Aquitalea magnusonii: one gene and its partner. The protein of the gene in region 1 binds, or shares a complex with, the protein of each later gene. Links are inferred from orthologs where the notes say so. Each region holds a gene or a part of one and is shown on either strand. Other genes may lie near its edges.

Region 1 (7,292 bases):
CACACCAGGTACTGGCCGGACAGATCAAATACATTGCCATCCTGCAAATCCAGCTCGATGGGAATGTGGCGGCAGGCGTTCAGATAGCCGTACACCCGGCCCTGATAGCGCAGGGCGATGGCAGCTTGCGGCTGGCCATCCGGGCCAGGCACTTCAAAGCGCACCGCGCGGCCGCTATCGAGCAGGGCCGCGCTGTCGCAGATCAGTCTAGCCGTGTCAGCAGCCATTGCTGCAACTCCGCAAAACTGTGAACGATGGTTTGCGGCTGGCAGTCCTGCAGCAGCTTCACGTCGTGGGCGCCGTAACTTACCCCCACGCCATGGGCCCGCGCATTCAGTGCCATGTTCAGGTCGTGGCTGGTGTCGCCAATCATCACGGTGCGCGCCAGTTCCACGCCCAACTCGTCGCTGATTTCCTGCAGCATGGCCGGATGCGGTTTGGAGTGGCATTCGTCCACGGTGCGGGTGGCATCAAACAAAGGCCCCAGGCCGGTTTCCGCCAGCAGGCGATTGAGGCCCACCCGGCTGTTGCCGGTGGCCACCGCGATGAACACGCCGCGTTCGCGCAAGGCGTGCAGGCCTTCGCGCACACCATCAAACAATGTCACGCCATCGTCACTGCTGCGGTAATGGCGGATGAAGCTCTCGGTGAGGGCTTTGTGCTGGCTGTCGTCAAGGCCGGGGCAGGCCATGTGCAGCGCCTGATCCAGCCGCAGGCCGATCACATGACTGGCGGCCTGGCGGTCTGGCACCGGCAGGCCCAGTTCGCGGCAGGCATTCTGGATGGAGTGGGTGATATGCGCGGTGGAGTCCATCAGCGTACCGTCCCAGTCGAATACCAGCAGGTCGTAAACACGTGCCATCAGCGCCTCAGTTTCTGCAAAAAGCCTTCCAGTTCGGCAGGCAAGGGGGCTTCCAGTTTGAGTGGCTCGCCGGTCAGCGGGTGGGGCAGGGTCAGGCTGCGCGCGTGCAGGAACATGCGCTTGAGGCCGCTGCGCGCCAGTTCCTTGTTAAGCGCAAAGTCGCCGTATTTTTCATCACCGGCAATCGGACAGCCACTGGCTTGCATGTGTACGCGGATCTGGTGGGTGCGACCGGTACGCAAATGGGCTTCCACCAGGGTGAAGTCGGCAAAGCGTTCCACAATGCTGAAATTGGTGTGGGCAAACTGGCCGTCGTCGCCTTCGGCCACCTTGACGCGACGTTCGCCGTCGGCGGTGTGGAACTTGAACAAGGGCAGCTTGACCGCTTTCTTGCTGGGGTCCCATTGGCCGATGCCCAGAGCCAGATAGCGTTTGTCCGGCACGTTCGCGCGCATCATGTCGTGCAGCTTCACCAGCGCCGAGCGTTTCTTGGCCAGCATCAGCAGGCCGGAGGTTTCGCGGTCCAGCCGGTGTACCAGCTCCAGGTATTTCCAGTCCGGATGCGCCTTGCGCAATTGTTCGATCACACCAAAGGACACGCCGCTGCCGCCGTGTACCGCCACGCCGGCCGGCTTGTCGATCACCAGCAGGGCCGTGTCTTCGTATACCACCGGAAAACTGCCCGGCGGCACATCATTGACCGGGCGCTCGGCCAGGCGGATGGGTGGAATGCGGATCGAATCGCCCGCCTGGATGCGGTAAGCAGCGTCGATACGGCCTTTGTTCACCCGGACTTCGCCCGAGCGCAGAATGCGGTAAATATGGCTTTTTGGCACGCCTTTGAGAATGCGTACCAGAAAGTTGTCCAGCCGCTGGCCGGAATCTCCCTCGTCCACGTCAAGAAACGTGACGGAGTCTTTGCGAATGTCAGTCATATTGCTTATACTTCGTGCGCTCAACCGCACATTTCAGTGCGATGACAGCGTTCCGGAAAGCCATGGTCACAGGCAGTATTGCCGCGTGATGCTGCTGCGGGAAAGTGAACCGGCCGGCAGGGTAATGACCCTGACCTGATGCCGCGTCAACCGGCCGCAGCCAAGGTTAACTCGCTCACCAAAAAGCAGCGATGGTAATGCATTTAGTCGCATAACGCACTCACGAGTATTCCATTTCCTGATGCAAAGCCAGTCAGGAAATCTTGCAGCAAAGTTTGACCCGGCACGATTACCCTCCAGTTTGTCCAGGCTGCCCGTGATGGCAGCCCGGAAGAAAATATCCGTTGCGCCAATGCGCTCAAACCCCCGGGCTCGTGTGAAATTACGTCAGGAAGTAGGCTTGATATCTCGGTTGTAATGATCTTTATACCAACACTTCTTTCGGAAAGCGCCCATCAATAGCCTCTGGGCCGTCAAATACTGGCTGCATCCCTTGCGTGAGTGCCTGCGCAGGGAATGTTTATGAAACGCATGTTGTTTAATGCAACGCAGGCCGAAGAGCTGCGCGTTGCCATCGTTGACGGGCAAAAGCTCGTTGACCTCGATATCGAAACCGTTGGCAAGGAACAACGTAAAGGGAACATCTACAAGGGCATCATCACCCGCATCGAGCCCTCCCTTGAAGCCTGCTTTGTCGATTACGGTACCGAACGTCACGGCTTCCTGCCGTTCAAGGAAGTCTCCCGTTCTTATTTCCAGGGCTATGACGGTGGCCGTCCGCGTATTCAGGACGTGCTGCGTGAAGGCATGGAAGTGGTTGTCCAGGTGGAAAAGGACGAGCGTGGCAACAAGGGCGCAGCCCTCACCACCTATATCAGCCTGGCTGGCCGCTATCTGGTCCTGATGCCGAATAACCCGCGTGGTGGTGGCGTATCGCGCCGCATCGAGGGTGAAGAACGTCAGGAACTGAAAGACCTGCTCTCCCAGCTGGAAGTCCCCAATGGCATGAGCCTGATTGCCCGTACCGCCGGTATCGGCCGCAATCTGGAAGAACTGCAATGGGACATGGGTTACCTGATGCAGCTGTGGCGTGCCATTGAAGGCGCGGCCGGCTCGCAAAGCGCGCCTTTCCTGATTCTGCAGGAAGGCAGCCTGGTGATTCGCGCCATCCGTGACTACTACCATCCGGACATCGGCGAAATCCTGATCGACACCGACGAAATCTACGAACAGGCCCGCCAGTTCATGAGCCACGTGATGCCCAACATGGTGCATCGCGTGAAGCTGTACAAGGATCACGTACCGCTGTTCTCCCGCTTCCAGATCGAACACCAGATCGAAACCGCCTTCTCGCGCAGCGTGCAGCTGCCGTCCGGTGGTGCCATCGTGATCGACCACACCGAGGCACTGGTCTCCATCGACGTCAACTCCGCCCGCTCCACCAAGGGTGCCGACATCGAGGAAACCGCACTGCGCACCAACGTTGAAGCCGCCGAAGAAATCGCCCGCCAGCTGCGTCTGCGCGACCTGGGCGGTCTGATCGTGATCGACTTCATCGACATGGAAAACCCGAAAAACCAGCGCGAAGTGGAAAACAAGCTGCGCGATGTGCTGAAGCACGACCGCGCCCGCGTGCAAATGGGCAAGCTGTCCCGCTTTGGCCTGCTGGAACTGTCACGTCAGCGTCTGCAGCCGTCGCTGGGCGAAACCAGCCACGAGCCTTGCCCGCGCTGCCATGGCATCGGCTTCATCCGTGGTACCGAATCCTCCGCCCTGCACATCCTGCGCATCATCCAGGAAGAGGCGATGAAGGAAAACACCGGTGCAGTACACGCACAAGTGCCGGTTGACGTCGCCACCTTCCTGCTGAACGAAAAGCGTGCCGAAATCCACTCCATCGAAGAGCGTCTGGACGTGGATGTGGTGCTGATTCCGAACATCCATCTGGAAACCCCGCATTACAAGATCGCCCGTATCCGTCACGACGATCTGGCCGAACTGGGCGATGGCCCGAGCTATCTGCGCGTGGAAGTGCAGGAAGAAGACATCATCACCAACTTTGGTCAGGAAAAGCCGAAGGCCGAGCGTCAGGAAGCCGCAGTCAAGGGCATTACCCCGCAACAGCCGGCCCCGGTATCCTCCCAGCCCGTTGCCGCCGCTGCACCGGTGGTGGCCGAGCAGGGCGTGGTCAGCCGTTTCTTCGGCTGGGTGAAGAGCCTGTTTGCCGAGCCGGAAGCTGCTCCGCAGGAAAACGAGAAGAAAAAACCGGCCGCTGCCGGCCAGCGCGAAGGTCAGCGCAATGGCAACCGTCAGCGTAATAACGAGCGTCGTCCGGGCAGCCAGGCGCGTCGTGATCACAATGAACGTCGTCATGGCGAAGAAGCCGGCAAGCGTCCGACCGAAGCCCGTGCCGATGGCGAGCGTCAGGATGGCCGTCGTCAGTCCTCCCGTGACCGTGGCGATCGTCAAGAGCGTCCGGAACGCGTAGAACGCCCGGAACGTGCCGAGCGTACCGAACGCGCAGAGCGTCCGGAACGTGCCGAGCGCAGCGAACAGCCGCAACGCGAACCGCGTCAGCGTCGTGAACGCGAGCCGCGTGAAAACCGCGAAGCGCGTGAACAGAATGCCCGCCCGCAAACTGAAGAGCGTAGCGAACAAGCTGCACCGCAGGCGGCCGAGAAGCCGTCCCGTCGTCGCCAGCAGGCCGAGCGCAACGAAGCTGACAAGCCGCAGGCTGCCGCGCAGGAAGAACTGAACCTGAACAGCGCTGAAGGTGTGGAAGCTGCCGCCGAGTCTGCCGAGCAACAAGAGCGTGGCGAACGTGGTCGTCGTCGTCGTGGCCGTCGTGACCGTCGCCGTGACAATGTCGAAGGCGATAACACTGCTCAGGTGGCAGAAACTGCTGCTGGCGATGTGACTGCCGAAGTGGCGGCGGTTGCTGGCGTGGCTGCCGCTGCTGCGGTTGCGGTAGCTGCCGACGCTGTCGCCCAGCCGGCTGCCGAAGTGATCGCCCAGCCGGCAGCAGAAGCTGCCGTTGCAGTGGACGTGGTGGAAGTTGCCGTGGCTCCGGCCGAGGTAGCGCAAGAAGTTGTTGCCCCGGTGGCGGCACCGGTCGAGACCCTTGCTGTTGAAGCCGCCCCGGTTGAAGTTGCACCCGAACCGGCTGCGCAGGCAGAACAAGTGGTGGTGGCCGAGGTGGCTGCGCCTGCTGCAGTTGTCGTTACCGAAGCTGCTGTGGCTGTCGAGACTGTGGAAGTTGCCGAAGTGGCTGCCCCGCTGGAGCAGATCAGCACCGTGGTTGAAACCAAGGTGGCGCAGGCTGAGGTGGCCATTGCCGCCGAAGCGGCACCTGCCGAACAGCCTGCTGCTGCCCAAGTTGCAGAAGTTGCCGTGAGCGAGCCTGTGGCCGTGGCACCGGTGGTGGTGGAAACTGCGGCAGCAGCCCAGCCCAAGCTGGAAGCCGAGTTGCCGGCGGATCTGGGCGGCCTGGTGATGGTTGCCACCAAGGCGGTATCCGACGTGGTGGTGCCACAAGTGGAAGTGCCGACTGGTCCGCGTCGCCGCGATGTGGTGCGTCAGGCAGCAGAGCAGCCGGTGGCGATTGAACTCAAGCAGGTGGAAACCCGCAATAGCTGATGCCGTGCATGGCCCCTGCAAAAACTACTTGCAGGGGCTTGACGGTTTCACAAAGAGTTTATAGAATAGCTTTCTCTTTAGGCAATTCCCTGATAGCTCAGTCGGTAGAGCGACGGACTGTTAATCCGCAGGTCGCAGGTTCGAGCCCTGCTCGGGGAGCCAAGCATTTGAAGCCCAGTCAGCAATGACTGGGCTTTTTGCATTGTGCTGTCCGTCCTGGCTGCGCTCGGGCACAATCTGCCAGATAACAAGGACTGGTAGTTGAAAGGGGTTGGGGTGTCGATCACGCTGAAAAACGTGCGCTATTTTGTTGCCGTGGCCGAGATGGAATCCATTTCTCGTGCGGTGCAGGACCTGAATGTTTCGCAATCGGTGGTGACTGAGGCCATTCGCGCGCTGGAGGATGATCTGGGGGTGCTGTTGTTTACCCGTCACGCCCGTGGCATGAGCCTGACCCATGCCGGTTATCAGTTTCTGCGCCATGCCCACCAGATTCTGGCCTCGGTGCGCCATGCCCGCGAAGCCCTGTCTACCCGACCTGATGCCGTCACCGGCCAGCTCAATATCGGCGTCACCAGCCTGGTATGCGGTTACTTTCTGCCCTATCTGCTGGAGCGGTTTCGCAGCACCTTCCCGCAAGTGGAAGTGCGGGTGGTGGAGGATCAGCGCGACTATATCGAACACCTGCTGGTCAATGGCGAGCTGGATGCCGCAGTCCTCATTGTTTCCAATGTGCAGAACCGTCAGGCCTTGCATACCGAGGTGTTGCAACAATCCAGCTATCGCCTGTGGCTGCCTTCCGGTCATCGCTTGCTGGATGGTGGTGGGGTGACACTGTCGGATCTGGCCGACCAGCCCTTGGTGGCGCTGAAGCTGGACGAGCTGGAAGACGTGGCCACCGCGCTATGGCGGCAGATTGGCCGCAAGCCGCAACTGGCGGTGCGTACTGCGTCGGTGGAGGCCATGCGTAGCCTGGTGGCGACTGGTGCCGGGCTGGCCATCATGCCGGATGTGCTGTATCGCCCCTGGTCGCTGGAGGGGGATAGGCTGGAGGTGCTGCCCTTGCAGGAGGCAACGCCGACACTGGAAGTCGGGGTGGTATGGCGGCGCGGCATGCAGGTTTCTGACAACACCCATAACTTCCTTACCCTGGCCAGAGAGTACAGTCGCAGCCACAAACAGACCTTCTCCTGATATCTGTTTAAAAGATAATCGCGTATTGCTGATCGGAATTTTCGATAAATTACCCAATGTCATGTGGTAGACCTGGTCTGCACGGCGGTCCGGTGTAGTTTCTGTGGTCTGCGTTATTCCCATTTGCCTGCCTCTGGCATGAGCTATCTGTTTTTCCAATTGCTGTCATTGGCCACACTGGCTAGGGGCGCTGGCGAACACTGCCTAGAATCGGCTCACACATTCCCAGACGCACAATGCGCAGTCCTTGGAGAAGGAGAAACGTGATGCAAAGCAGCCTGATTCGCCTGACCGCCGCCTTGGTCAGTTCCAGCCTGATTGCCCCTGCCGTGCTGGCCGCACCGCTGACCAGCCTGGGCAAGCCGGAAGGCAAGCTCAATATCATTGCCTGGCCGGGCTATATCGAACGTGGTCAGAGCGACAAGAACTACGATTGGGTGACCGGCTTTGAAAAAGCCACCGGTTGCCAGGTGAACGTCAAGACCGCCGCCACCTCGGATGAAATGGTGTCGCTGATGAATTCGCCCAATTACGACCTGGTGACGGCATCGGGCGATGCCTCGCTGCGGCTGATTTATGGCAAGAAGGTGCAGGAAATCAATCCGGCCCTGATTCCCAGCTGGAAGACGCTGGACCCGCGCGTGAAGAACGGCAACTGGTTCACC
Region 2 (6,589 bases), 2.0 Mb from region 1 along the record:
CGTTTTGTCGGCGAGTGTGCGAGAATGACGCGCTTTCGTGTTTACAGCGATGTGGACGCGGAGTTTCTGGGTCTGGCCGAGCTGCGGGATGATGACATGCTGCACCCGATCAGACTCCTGGCTGTCAAACAGACAGCCTGCTAGCGAAGTGCAGATGGGTTGGGAAACCGGCTCGCTGCACTTGTCGGATCGCAAGATCCTTACCTGATTTGGAGTTACCCAAAATGGCAATGACCGCCGCCCAAAAAGCAGACATCGTTAAAAGCTTCCAGCACAAGGAAGGCGATACCGGTTCGTCCGAAGTGCAAATCGCACTGCTGACCGCTCGTATCAACGATCTGACCCCGCACTTCAAAGCCAACACCAAGGATCACCACAGCCGTCGTGGTCTGCTGAAGATGGTGAGCCGTCGTCGTCGCCTGCTTGACTACCTCAAGCGTACCGATGCTGACAGCTACCGCGCTCTGATTGCCCGTCTGGGTCTGCGCAAGTAATTGGTTCAGGTTTGAAAAAGTCGCAGCAAGTCTGCGACTTTTTCACGCTGGCCTTCAAGCACGCTGTATTACTGTGACAACGGGGGGAGCCTCTAGAAATTTTGATCGAAGCCGGTCCGAATTTTTAGGGGTTCCCGTTGTGTTTTCAGCTTGAAAAAACAATTTTGACTAAGGGATGCCCTGTGTTCAATAAAATTACCAAATCCTTTCAGTATGGTAACCAGACCGTTACCCTGGAAACCGGCGAAGTAGCACGCCAGGCTTCCGGCTCCGTTATTGTATCTGTTGATGAAACCGTGGTCCTGGTGACCGTTGTTGGCGGCAAAAACGTCAAGCCGGGTCAGGACTTCTTCCCGCTGACCGTAGACTACCTGGAGCGTACCTACGCTGCCGGTAAAATTCCGGGTGGCTTCTTCAAGCGTGAAGGCAAGCAGTCCGAGAAGGAAGTGCTGACCAGCCGCCTGATCGACCGTCCGATCCGCCCGCTGTTCCCGGAAGGCTTCTACCACGACGTACAGATCGTGGCCACCGTGCTGTCGCTGAATCCGGAAGTGGATTCCGACATCCCGGCCATGATTGGTGCCTCCGCTGCACTGGCCATCTCCGGCCTGCCGTTTGCCGGCCCGATCGGTGCTGCCCGTGTGGGTTACGCCAATGGCGAATACATCCTGAACCCGACCAAGACCGAACTGGCCACTTCCGAAATGGATCTGGTGGTTGCCGGTACCGAGCGGGCCGTGCTGATGGTCGAGTCCGAAGCCAAGGAACTGTCCGAAGCCGTGATGCTGGGCGCCGTGGTATTTGGTCACGACCAGATGCAAGCCGCCATCAAGGCCATCAACGAACTGGCTGATGAAGTGAACCCGGTGATGTTCGACTGGACCGCTCCGGCCAAGAACGAAGAGCTGATCGCCAAGGTACGCGGCATTGCCGGTGCCAAGCTGGCTGATGCTTTCCGTCTGCGTCAGAAGCAAGCCCGTACCGTAGCCATCAACGACGCCTGGAGCGACGTCAAGGCTGCGCTGATCACCGAAGAAACCGACACCCTGCTGGCCAACGAAATCAAGGGCATCTTCAAGGGTCTGGAAGCCGAAATCGTGCGTGGCCAGATTCTGGCTGGTGAACCGCGTATCGACGGTCGCGACACCCGCACCGTGCGCCCGATCAGCATCCGCAGCAACGTGCTGCCGCGCACCCACGGTTCCGCCCTGTTTACCCGTGGCGAAACCCAGGGCCTGGTGGTAACCACCCTCGGCACCAAGCAGGACGAGCAGATCATCGACGCGCTGGCCGGTGAATACACCGAGCGCTTCATGCTGCATTACAACTTCCCGCCGTACTCCACCGGTGAAGCCGGCCGCATGGGCCCGCCGAAGCGTCGTGAAATCGGCCACGGTCGTCTGGCCAAGCGTGCCCTGGTTGCCGTACTGCCGCCGGAATCCGAATTCGGTTACTCCATGCGCGTGGTTTCGGAAATCACCGAGTCCAACGGTTCTTCCTCCATGGCTTCGGTTTGCGGTGGCTGCCTGTCGCTGCTGTCCGCCGGTGTGCCGCTGAAGGCCCACGTTGCCGGTATCGCCATGGGTCTGATCCTGGAAGGCAACCGCTTTGCCGTGCTGACCGACATCCTGGGTGATGAAGATCACCTGGGCGACATGGACTTCAAGGTAGCCGGTACTGCCGAAGGCATCACCGCCCTGCAGATGGACATCAAGATCCAGGGCATCACCAAGGAAATCATGCAGGTTGCCCTGGCACAAGCCAAGGAAGGCCGTCAGCATATCCTGGGCCTGATGAAGGAAGCCGTGGAAGGCCCGCAAGAGCTGTCCGCCCACGCTCCGCGTCTGTACGTGATGAAGATCAACCCGGAGAAAATCCGTGACGTGATCGGCAAGGGCGGCGAAACCATCCGCTCCATCACCAAGGATACCGGCACCGAGATCAATATCGAGGAAGATGGCACCATCACCATCGCCTCCATCTCCGGTGAAGGCGCCGAGGCTGCCAAGAAGCGTATTGAAGAAATCACCGTTGAAGTTGAAGTGGGCAAGATCTACGAAGGTACCGTAGTGAAGATCCTCGACAACAACGTCGGTGCCATCGTTTCCATCCTGCCGGGCAAGGATGGTCTGGTACACATTTCCCAGATCGCCAACGAGCGTATCAAGAATGTGTCCGACTACCTGAAAGAAGGCCAGGTTGTGAAGGTCAAGGCCATCGAAATGGATGATCGCGGTCGCATCCGCCTGTCCATCAAGGCGCTGCTGGAAGACGAATCCAAGGTTGCGCGCGAAACCGCCGACTCCTTCGGTCTGAAGACCCAGCAGTAAATACCGGCCTGCCGGTAAGCCAGAAAGCCCGCAGCGATGCGGGCTTTTTTGTGCCTGCAAGGCAGGATGGCAGATGCATTCTGGGCGCGTGCGTGCCTAACAGTCGGCGGGATGGATGTCGCGATTGCGGCAGTCAGGCGGCTTACGCAGTAATGATTTTGCGCCGCGTATGGTGTTATTGCCTTGTTTGAATGCGCAAGTTGTTGAAAGTAAAGTGAAATATTTCTGTTTGACGCATTTGAGATAGGTCAAGTAATTTTATAAGCAGATGTCGCAAACCGGATATGGGTTGGCCGGAAGATTCGATTAGAATCATTTCAAGCGTATTAAATCATAACAATGCCGTTTACTGCCCCGGACAGCAGGCAGGAACGGAGGACCAAGCAGGAAGGGAACTAAAAAGATGAGCAATTCGATCACCCGCGCTGATTTCGACCAGGTCATGGTCCCCAACTACGGCCCGGCTGCCTTCATTCCGGTCAAGGGCCTGGGATCGCGTGTCTGGGATCAGGATGGTCGTGAATTCATTGATCTGGCTGGCGGTATCGCCGTGAATTCGCTGGGCCATTGCCACCCGCAACTGGTGGCTGCGCTGACCGAACAGGCTGGCAAACTGTGGCATGTGTCCAATGTGTTCACCAACGAGCCGGTACTGAAGCTGGCACATGCGCTGACTGCCGCCACCTTTGCCGACCGTGCCTTCTTCTGCAACTCCGGTGCCGAGGCCAATGAAGCCTGCTTCAAGCTGGCACGCAAATATGCTGCCGATCATTTCGGTCCGGAAAAGAACGAAATCATCTCCTGCAAGAATTCCTTCCACGGTCGCACCCTGTTTACCGTGAGTGTGGGTGGCCAGCCCAAGTACACCGAAGGCTTTGCTCCGGTGCCAGCCGGCATCCAGCATTTCGAGTTCAACAATATCGACTCGCTCAAGGCGGCCATCACTGACAAGACCTGCGCCGTGGTCATCGAGCCGGTACAGGGCGAAGGCGGCGTGCTGCCGGCTGACAAGGCCTTCTTGCAAGCCGCGCGCGAACTGTGCGACCAGCACAATGCCTTGCTGATTTTCGATGAAGTTCAAACCGGCGTGGGCCGTACCGGTTCGCTGTACGCCTATCAGGAATACGGCGTGACGCCGGACATCCTCTCCAGTGCCAAGTCGCTGGGTGGCGGTTTCCCGATTGGTGCCATGCTGACCACCGACAAGATTGCCCAGAGCTTCTCGGTCGGCACCCACGGTACGACATATGGCGGCAACCCGCTGGCTGCCTCGGTTGCCCTCAAGGTGATCGAAATCGTCAACACCCCGGAAGTGCTGGCCGGTGTGCGCACCAAGAGCCAGCGTCTGCGCGATGGCCTGAATGCCATCAACGACAAGTACCAGGTATTCAAGGAAGTGCGTGGCATGGGCCTGCTGCTGGGCTGCGTGCTGAGCGATGCCTTTGCCGGTCGCGCCAAGGACTTTGTCAACGCCGCCAGCAAGCATCAGCTGTTGCTGCTGGTAGCCGGTGTCAATGTCGTGCGTCTGGCACCTGCGCTGGTGGTGGAAGAGCGCGACATCGATGAAGCGCTGCAGCGTTTTGATGCTGCCGTGGCCGAACTCGTCGCCGCCAAGTAAGCCTCGTTTCATCCTGCAAGAGACACCACAGCCCGGCCTTGCCGTGGCTGTGGGTACGGCTGCGCCCGCGAAACGGCGCAGCGGCTTACCCCCCAGAGGGAGGTTTCCATGTTTATCGTGCGCCCCGTCCGCACTGCCGACTTGCCCGCCATCGAAAGAATGGCCGTAGCCAGCGGCATCGGTGTGACCAGCCTGCCCAACAATCGGGACAAGCTGTTCGAACGGATCCAGCAGTCCTCATCCTCGTTCGAGTTTGAAGCCACCGCAGAAACCGGCAGCGAATACTATATGTTCGTGCTGGAATCCGCCGGCGAAGTGGTGGGTACTGCCTCCATCAGCGCCTGTGCCGGTTTTGACGAGCCGTTTTACAGCTACCGCAGTGAAACCTTTGTGCATGCCTCGCGCACCCTCAAGGTGAACAACCGGGTGCATGTGCTCAATATCTGTCACGACCTTACCGGCATGGTGCAGTTGTGCGGCTTCTATGCCGATAACGTGCTGGAGCCGCTGGCCGCCGAACTGTTGTCCCGCGCGCGCCTGCTGTTCATCGCTACGGCACGGCAGCGCTTTGGCCGCCGCATCATTGCCGAAATGCAGGGCATTCATGACGATGCCGGTCAGTCGCCGTTCTGGAACGCCATTGGCCGCCGCTTCTTCAATATGGATTTCCTGCAGGTGGAACAGGCTTTCGTCGGCCACAGCAAAACCTTTATTGCCGAGCTGATGCCCAGCTATCCCATCTATGTGCCCTTGCTGCCGGATGATGCGCAAAACGCGATTGGCCAGATCCACGCCAATTTCGAGCGTCCCTGTCAGCTGCTCACCACCGAAGGTTTCGAGGCGGACAACTATATCGACATCTTTGATGGTGGCGCGGTGCTGACTGCCGAGCTGGACCGTCTGCAAACGCTGGAGCGCAACCGCTGTTATCCGGTGGAAGTGGCCGCCAGCCTGCCGGCCCAGGCCAGCATGCATCTGGTGTGCAACCAGCAAGTGGGTGACTTCGTGGCGGCAGCCATTCGTGTGGCCATTGTCGATGGTGTGGCCTTCATCAACCCGGATGCCGCACAGGCGCTGGGTGTAAGCAGCGGCGACACCGTGCGTGTGGTCGGCTTGCAGCAAGGCTGAGGAGAGACAGCATGATGATTATCCGCCCAATCGCGCATAGCGATCTGCCCGGCCTGATGAATCTGGCGCGTAGTGCCGGTGTCGGCCTTACCTCCTTGCCGGTAAATGAAGAACGCCTGTCGCGTCGCATCAGCCGTTCGGTACTGTCCTTTGCCGGCGAGCTGGACCGCGCCGACCAGGGCTATGTATTCGTGCTGGAAGACAGCGAAACCGGCCAGGTTGGTGGCATCTGCGCGCTGGAAGCCGCCGTTGGCCTGAAGGAGCCCTGGTACAACTACCGCGTGGGCACCATCGTGCATGCCTCGGACGAACTGGGGGTGTACTCGCGTCACGAAACCCTGTTCCTGTCCAACGACCATACCGGTTATTCCGAGCTGTGTACCTTGTTTCTGCACCCGGATTTCCGTGCCAACCGTAATGGCGGCCTGCTGTCCAAAAGCCGCTTCCTGTTCCTGGCGCAATTCCCGCAGTTGTTCGGCAAGACCGTGGTGGCGGAAATGCGTGGCGTATCCGATGCGGATGGCCGCTCCCCCTTCTGGGAAGGGCTGGGACGTCACTTCTTCTCCATCGATTTTGCCCAGGCGGATTACCTCACCGGCGTCGGCCAAAAGGCGTTCGTGGCCGAGCTGATGCCCAAGCACCCGGTGTATGTCGATTTCCTGCCGGCTGATGCCCAGGCGGTGATTGGCAAGACCCACGACAACACCCGCCCGGCGGTGGCCATGCTGGAATCCGAAGGCTTCCGCTACGAAGGCTATGTCGACATTTTCGATGCCGGCCCTACCGTGCAGGCGTATACCAGCGAGATTCGTGCGGTGAAGGAAAGCCGCACCGTGACTGCCCGCGTGCTGGACCCGCTGCCCGAAGGGGAGCGTTGCCATTACCTGGTATCCAATCAATCGCTGACCGGTTTCCGGGTGATTCTGGCAGAAGCGCCAGCCCCCACTCATGAATTCTGCCTGACGCCGGAACAGGCGCAGGCCCTGAACGTGCAGGAAGGCGACCACGTGCGCTGCGTG

The links.
Region 2: the proteins of DLM_RS03620 (region 1) and pnp are in contact, whole or in part, in a cryo-EM structure (PDB 9QH0), measured with the Escherichia coli proteins. The link is inferred for Aquitalea magnusonii from one-to-one orthologs.

The regions. Positions count from the first base shown.
Region 1 is NZ_AP018823.1:755,291-762,582, forward strand. The notes cover bases 2,013-5,633. They hold DLM_RS03620 (Rne/Rng family ribonuclease), read left to right. Parts: upstream 2,013-2,319; coding sequence 2,320-5,433; downstream 5,434-5,633. Also shown: DLM_RS03605 (Rieske (2Fe-2S) protein), read right to left, coding at 1-227; DLM_RS03610 (HAD-IA family hydrolase), read right to left, coding at 203-862; DLM_RS03615 (RluA family pseudouridine synthase), read right to left, coding at 862-1,797; DLM_RS03630 (LysR family transcriptional regulator), read left to right, coding at 5,695-6,627; DLM_RS03635 (ABC transporter substrate-binding protein), read left to right, coding at 6,894-7,292. UniProt on the Escherichia coli protein: Endoribonuclease that plays a central role in RNA processing and decay. Required for the maturation of 5S and 16S rRNAs and the majority of tRNAs. Also involved in the degradation of most mRNAs.
Region 2 is NZ_AP018823.1:2,717,219-2,723,807, reverse strand. Bases 333-3,250 are described here. They hold pnp (polyribonucleotide nucleotidyltransferase), read left to right. Parts: upstream 333-676; coding sequence 677-2,824; downstream 2,825-3,250. Other genes in these bases: DLM_RS12905 (aspartate aminotransferase family protein), read left to right, coding at 3,228-3,250; rpsO (30S ribosomal protein S15), read left to right, coding at 333-494. Outside these bases: tRNA pseudouridine(55) synthase TruB, read left to right, coding at 1-144; more of rpsO, read left to right, coding at 225-332; more of DLM_RS12905, read left to right, coding at 3,251-4,442; aruF (arginine/ornithine succinyltransferase subunit alpha), read left to right, coding at 4,551-5,570; astA (arginine N-succinyltransferase), read left to right, coding at 5,582-6,589. UniProt on the Escherichia coli protein: Involved in mRNA degradation. Catalyzes the phosphorolysis of single-stranded polyribonucleotides processively in the 3'- to 5'-direction. Also involved, along with RNase II, in tRNA processing.